One region of the Dyella sp. CR10 genome, then DNA from elsewhere that is predicted to be linked to it. Evidence: predicted binding sites of a transcription regulator. Region 1 holds the regulator's gene; the other holds the start of a gene.

What was found. The regulator sigma-54, encoded in region 1, starts transcription at its own class of promoters, with help from an activator protein. The targets are predictions, from matches to a motif close to TGGCACGNGCNTTGC.
Region 2: the regulator sigma-54 is predicted to act here: its motif matches at 1,556-1,570, upstream of ACNR9O_RS22370 (fimbrial protein).

Annotation. Positions count from the first base shown of each region.
Region 1 covers NZ_CP185986.1:525,092-528,492, forward strand. Annotated here, with positions in the region: gene hprK (HPr(Ser) kinase/phosphatase) at 1-635, opposite strand, end outside; gene hpf (ribosome hibernation-promoting factor, HPF/YfiA family) at 788-1,114, opposite strand; gene ACNR9O_RS02260 (RNA polymerase factor sigma-54) at 1,274-2,728, opposite strand; gene lptB (LPS export ABC transporter ATP-binding protein) at 2,865-3,401, opposite strand, start outside.
Region 2 covers NZ_CP185986.1:4,995,477-4,998,877, reverse strand. Annotated here, with positions in the region: gene ACNR9O_RS22385 (alpha/beta fold hydrolase) at 1-375, opposite strand, end outside; partial or broken gene ACNR9O_RS22380 (helix-turn-helix transcriptional regulator) at 450-635, opposite strand; gene ACNR9O_RS22375 (hypothetical protein) at 665-1,273, opposite strand; gene ACNR9O_RS22370 (fimbrial protein) at 1,715-2,254, shown strand; gene ACNR9O_RS22365 (fimbrial biogenesis chaperone) at 2,387-3,124, shown strand; gene ACNR9O_RS22360 (fimbria/pilus outer membrane usher protein) at 3,121-3,401, shown strand, end outside.

The DNA.
Region 1 (3,401 bases):
ACGCCCAGTCCGCGCACTTCGAGCAGGTCCTGCAGCAGCTCGGGGCAGGTGCCGTCGATGACATCGGGCGCGATCAGGGTGAATTCGGTAGCGTCGTCGGCGACCAGGCGGTGGCCGCGGCTGATCAGTTCAAGCGCCAGCTCGCTCTTGCCGGAGCCGGATTCGCCAGTGATCAGCACGCCGATGGAGAACACTTCGAGGAACACGCCGTGCAGCGTGACCTTGGGCGCGAGCATGCGCGCGAGGTAGTACTGCATCCAGGTCAGCAACTCGTGGCCGCGCTTGGAGCTGATCCACAGGGGCGTGTTGGTTTCCTCGGCGACCTCGCGCAGGTCGGCCGGGATGGCCTGGTCCTTGGTGACAATGATCGCCACCGGCTGGTAGGCGGCGATCTTGTTGATCGCTTCCCAGCGCTGGCGCGAATCGAGGCCGTCGAGGAAGTTGAGCTCCTCGGTGCCGATGATCTGGATCTTGTTCGGATAGATGACGTTGAGATAGCCGATCAACGAGGGCCGGCGCGAGGTGGTCGCGCCGCGCTCCAGTGCACGGGATTCGCCGCGCATGCCCGCGACCCAGCGCAGCACCATGCGTTCGTGCACGCCATCGTAAAGTTGTCGGGCGGTAAGCCGATCCAAGCCGCATCCTTTGCGCCGGGTGGTGGCAAGGCTAAGGATGGCCCGGCGGCGAATGGCGGACATTGTGCCAGTTCGAGCGGCTGGCTGCCCTGCCTGGGACGGGGAGGATGAATCGGAAAGGCCCGCCCCCGGGGAGGAGCGGGCCTTGAGGATCAGCCGTATTGGCGTTCCTCGCGCACTTCGCGCTGATGCTTGTCGCATACCTTGTCGCGGTGTTTGCGTAGCTGAGCGACCAGCTTGTCGAACATGGTGTCGATCGAGACGTACATGTCCGACTCGGTAGCCTCCGCGTGCAGCGGCACGGCACCAGGGACCTTGAGGGTTCCCTCGCAGCGTTGCTGGAGCTTGTCGACGGAGAGGACGACGGACAATTCGAGGAGTCTGCTTTCGAGGCGGGTAAGTCGTTCACAGTGGCCGTTCACGCGTTCGCGAAGGGCCGGGGTGATCTCGATCTTCTGGCCGCTGAGCTGGACTTGCATGGTGCGCCTCCTCTGGTACTGCCGCATGCTGCGGCGTGGGTCGATGCGCCGGTGCCGGTAGGTCGCCGACACATCACTGTCATCTCTTGGTATGGGGACGCTTTCCGTCCCGCCAAGTTCCCGTATCCAGCACAAAAGCGCGCGGCAGGGTGACTTGCGTCAACCGGCGCGCTGGCGCTCGCTGGAGCTGGGGATTCGCATGGCCTCCCTATATTTGGCGACGGTGCGGCGGGCCACCTGGATGCCCTTGCGGTGCAATTCCTCGGCGATGGCCTGGTCGGACAGGGGTTTGCGCGGGTCCTCCGCGTCGATGAGCTTGCGCAGCATGGCCTGGATGGCGGTTGCCGAGGCACTGCCGCCGTCCTCGGTGGACACGCCGCTGGAGAAGAAATGCTTCAGTTCGAAGGTGCCCCGCGGCGTATGGATGTACTTGCGGGTGGTGACGCGCGAAATGGTCGATTCATGCATGCCCACTTCCTCGGCGACCTCGCGCAGCACCAGCGGGTGCATGGCTTCCGGGCCGTAGTCGAGGAAGGCGCTCTGCCGCCGCACGATGGCCTCGGCCACCTTGAGCAGGGTTTCGGCACGCGATTCCAGGCTCTTGATCAGCCACCGCGCCTCTTGCAACTGGCCGCGCATCCAGCTGGCATCCTCGCCGCGCGCCTGCGCGATGAGGTTGCAGTAATGCTGGTTGAGGCCCAGGCGGGGCTGGCAATCCGGATTGAGGCTCACGCGCCAGCGGCCGCCGTCCTTGCGGGCGTAGACATCGGGAGCGACATATTCCACCGGCGTCACGTCGAGCGCCGCGCCGGGGCGCGGATCGAGACTGCGGATGAGCACGGCCGCGGCGTGGGTGTCGTCTTCACTTGCGCGCAAGCGTCGCGACAGTCGGGCGATGTCGTTGCGTGCGAGCAGTTCCAGTTCGCCGTCGACGATGCGCAGCGCCAGTTCGCGCTGCGGAGTGTCGGGATCGAACTGCTCCAGCTGTACGCGCAGGCAGTCGCGCAGGTCCAGGCTGGCCACGCCGGTGGGGTCGAAGCGCTGCACCTGGCGGCGCACGGCATCGACTTCCTCGACGCCGGCTTTCAGATCCGCCGGCACGGCCGCGGTGACCGATTCCAGCGTTTCGCCGAGGTAGCCGTCGGCGTTGAGCGCATCGATGATGATGGCCGCGATGGTGCGTTCACGCAGGCTCAGGTGAGTGAGGTTGAGCTGCCACAGGAGATGCTCCTGCAGCGTCTCGGGTGCAGCGTTCTGCGGCTCGAAACCGTCGTCGTCGGATGCGCCGCTGGCACGACTGCCGCCGACGGAGGAAAAATCGATGGGCTCCTCGGCGACGCCGCCGGCTTCGCTCCATTCGGAGGGGTCGTCGCCATCTGTGTCGCTGCTGGCGCTGGACGTTTCGGCGGCAGTTTCGAAACTGGCGCTCTCGCCTTCGGCGTCGTTCTCGGCGGACGCGTCTTCGGAGAACTCCAGCAGCGGGTTGCTTTCGGCGATCTGGCGCAGCTCAGCCTCCAGCTCCAGCTGCGAGAGCTGCAAGAGGCGGATCGCCTGCTGCAACTGCGGCGTCAGGGTGAGCTGTTGGTTGAGGCGAAACTGCAGTCCGGGCTTCATACCAGCGGTTCGGATGAACGTCGGGTCATCCTAACCCCTAGGGGGAACAGCGGCCATAGCTTCCCGCTGGTGGCCGCGTAGGTCATATGGCCGAATGTGACGGCGAGCGCGTGGCGGGCATCCGCCGCTGAAACGGCTACAGCCTGAACTCGCGGCCGAGATATACCTCGCGGACTTTCTCGTCCGCCAGGATGTGCGCCGGCGTGCCGCGGGAGAGCACCTCGCCATCGTTGAGGATATAGGCGCGATCACAGATGCCCAGTGTCTCACGCACATTGTGATCGGTGATCAACACCCCGATGCCGCGTTCCTTGAGATGGCGCACGATGCGCTGAATCTCGCCCACGGAAATCGGGTCCACGCCGGCGAACGGCTCGTCCAGCAGCATGTAGCGCGGTTCGGCGGCCAGCGCGCGGGCGATCTCCACGCGACGGCGCTCACCGCCAGACAGGCTGATACCCCGCTGGTCGGCGATGTGGGCGATCTTCAGCTCGTCCAGCAGGTTTTCCAGTTCGGTGGCGCGCTGCTTGGCGTCGAGGTTTTCGCGCAGCTCCAGCACGGCCATGATGTTGTCGGCGACGGTGAGGCGACGGAACACCGAGGGTTCCTGCGGCAGGTAGCCGATGCCCAGCTTGGCGCGCGCGTGCATGGGCAAGCCGGTGATGTCGTACTT
Region 2 (3,401 bases), 740 kb from region 1:
GGGGCCGCCGGCGAGCAGTACGAGCATGTCCTTGCTGGCGACCTGCGCGTTGCTGCGGATGATGCCGAGCTTCAGCCGGATCTTGCGGCTGTGCGGATCCTCCCGGTTCTCCGGCACCTCGAAGGGCGCACACCAGGCGGCGCTGGTGAGTCCGCTGTTGGGCTGGCCCAGCTCGCATGGAGTGAGCGTGAGCGAGCCCAACTGCCAGGTTTCCGGTTTCGCCGGCACGGCGGGCGCGCTCGAGGCGGCCGCCGGCGTGTCGTCCGCGGCGCTGTCGGCGCTGTCGCCGCGCGCGTGGAACTGATTCCATGCCAGCGCGCCCAATCCCAGCGTGACGGCGGCGATGCGCACCGCGGTGCGTCCCTTGATGGCCATGTGCGTGTCTACCCTCGTTCAGTGGGCCTTGCGGCCGCTGCTGTCCCCGCCGATTCCCTGACCGCCTCGCCTTCCGGCCGGAAGATCGCTTCGATCGGCTGTCCGAACAGCCGCGCGATCTTGAAGGCCAGCGGCAAGCTGGGGTCGTACTTGCCGGTTTCGATCGCGTTGACGGTCTGGCGCGAGACATCCAGCTGCGTGGCCAGGTCGGCCTGCGACCAGCCGTGCTCGGCGCGCAATTCGCGTACGCGGTTCTCCATCGATCTATTCTCTGATTCCGCCGCGTCTGTCAGTCGCCGTAGCGACGCTTGGCCCACGCCAGGGTGAGGCCGTAGGTCACGCACAGCGCGGGAAACACCAGCAACAACGCGCTGCCGTCCAGCACGAGCACCTTGGCCGAGCTCAGGAACCCCACCGCCATGCTCCCCACCGCGATCACGCCGGCCGCGACCGCCAGCGCCTGCAGGTGCAGGCGCTGCATGAATTCGTCGCTGGCGGTGACGTAGCGGAACATGGACACCGCCACGCCGGCGATCGGCAGGGCCGGCAGCAGCGCGATCAACCCCTTCAGCCATGTCGCGTCGGCGGTTTTATGCAGCGGCCACACGAACAGCATGATCGCGAAGTACGCGATCATCGCCGGCACGAATTCGCGCAGGTAGCGGCGATCCTCCCGGCGCAGTTCGCCCTGCGCCTCCACGCAGGCGGCCGCGCGGATCACGTAGGCGAACCACCAGATCAGCATCGCCAGCAGGATCAGACACAGCGCGCGGGGCCACAGGCCCGGCCAGCGCAAGGTCAGCACCAGCACCGCCCAGAACGCCCCGATTGTCAGCACGACCAGCGTACGGCGCCGCCAGGCCGGCCAGGCGGCGATGCGCCGCGTGAGACTTTCCATGCTCCCCTCCATCGGCCACCCCCGTGGCTTTGCGCGCTCGCCATGTCAAGCAAGCTTGACAGCATGCTAGACACCGCCCTGCTCAATGTCAAGCAAGCTTGACAGCCCATCTGTAACAGGGGGCGATTTGATGCGATTTGTTAATCGGAGCAAAGGCTTGGCCGCCCATGGTCACTTTTTGACGCTGCGCGACTTTGACGAAGGATTGACGCAGCTGAACGCCGACTTGGAAAATTCTGTGAGATGTATCGCAGAACTAAGCGTTAACTAGGTCACGTTTCTTGGCACGGCTTCTGCATGATGCCGCTCGCCAAACGAGGGACGGCCGGCAGGCCCGCACCCCTCGATGCCGGCAAGACGCAGGGGGAGAGACACCGAGCCCGCGTCCGGAACGCACCGAACCTGCCGCATTCCACCCAACCGTTTAAGGACTAAGGCCCGATGAGCAAGAACGTTATCGCCACCGCCCTGATCGCCGCCCTGGGCTTCGCCGCCCTGGCGCCGAACCAGGCTTCCGCCGCCGACGGCACCATCAACATCACCGGCACCGTCAACGCCTCCACCTGCAAGATCAACGGCGGCGCCAGCCCGGCCACGGTCAACGTGACCCTGCCGACCGTGTCGACCACCTCGCTGGGCGCCGCCGGCGTCACCGCCGGCCGCACCGCCTTCGCGCTCAACCTGACCAACTGCGGCTCGCTGACCAAGGCCCAGACCTTCTTCGAGCCGGGCCCGACCATCATGGCCGACGGCAACCTGAAGAACGCCGCGGGCACCGCCACCGGCGTGGAAGTGCAGCTGCTCAACAGCGACTTCAGCGCGATCAACCTGGCCGGCACGGCCTCCACGCAGTCCTCGCAGCAGGCCACGCTGACCAGCGGCGCCGGCTCCCTGAACTACTACGCGCAGTACTTCGCGACCGCCGCCGCCGGCGCCGGCACCGTGAGCACCAGCGTGCAGTTCACGATGCTCTACCAGTAAGAACCGCCCGGCCCGCGGCGACGCGGGCCGACGCAAGAAGCAAGAGGCAAGTCGGCGCCGGTACCCCCCAGCGGGTCCGGCGCAAACTCCGCCGCCACGCGGCGGAACCGTTCTTCGCAGCGAGGGAATCCCATGAGGAAGTTCGTCTGCGCCCTGGGCGCGGGCCTGCTGGCCCTGTGTCTTGGCGCTCCGGCCGCGCAGGCCAATGTGCTGATCGGCGGCACGCGCGTGGTCTTTCCCGCGAAAGACGGCGAAGTCACCGTCCGCCTGACCAACGACAACGATCACCCCGTGCTGGTCGAGTCGTGGATCGATCGCGGCGACGTGCATTCCACCCCCGAATCTGTCGATGTGCCGTTCCTGATCACGCCGCCGCTGTTCCGCATGGAGGCGAAGAAGGAACAGAGCCTGCGCATCGTCTATACGCACGAGCAGCTGCCGGCCGACCGCGAGTCGCTGTTCTGGCTCAACGTGCTGGAAGTGCCGCCCAAGCCGACCGGCCCGCAGGCCGAAGGCCAGAACCTGCTGCAGCTGGCGCTGCGTTCGCGGCTGAAGCTGTTCTATCGCCCGGCCGGCCTGCAGGGCGATCCGCTGAAGGCGCCGGGCCAGCTGACCTGGAAGGTCGAGGCGGACGGCAAGGCCCTGGTAGCGCACAACCCCACGCCTTTCCACGTGACCATTTCCGAGCTCGCGGTGACGATCGGCGGCAAGTCGGTAAGCGCCGAGCTGGGCATGGTCGCGCCGCTGTCCGACCTGCGCCTGCCGCTGCACGACGGCGCGCCGAAGGCGGTCGCCGGCAGCACCGTGAAGTACACCGCGATTAACGACTACGGCGCCGCCGACAACTACACGGGCACCGTCGCTCCGTGAGTTCCGTGCGCGCCACGGACGGCAACGCCCGCACCGGAGGCCAGCTGGCCCGGCGCGCGCTGCTGTGCGTGGCGATCGCCGGTGTGCTGGGCGGCTGGAGCGTCGATGCGCTCGCCGCCGCGCCCGCGGCCGGCGGCGCGTCCGCCGCTTCCGCCGATGCGGCGCCGATCGATGCCAGCTTCGACCGCAACCTGCTGTCGGGTGCCGGCCGCAACACCGGCGACATCAGCCGCTTCGAGCGCGGCCAGGTGATCGCACCGGGCAACTACCGTACTGA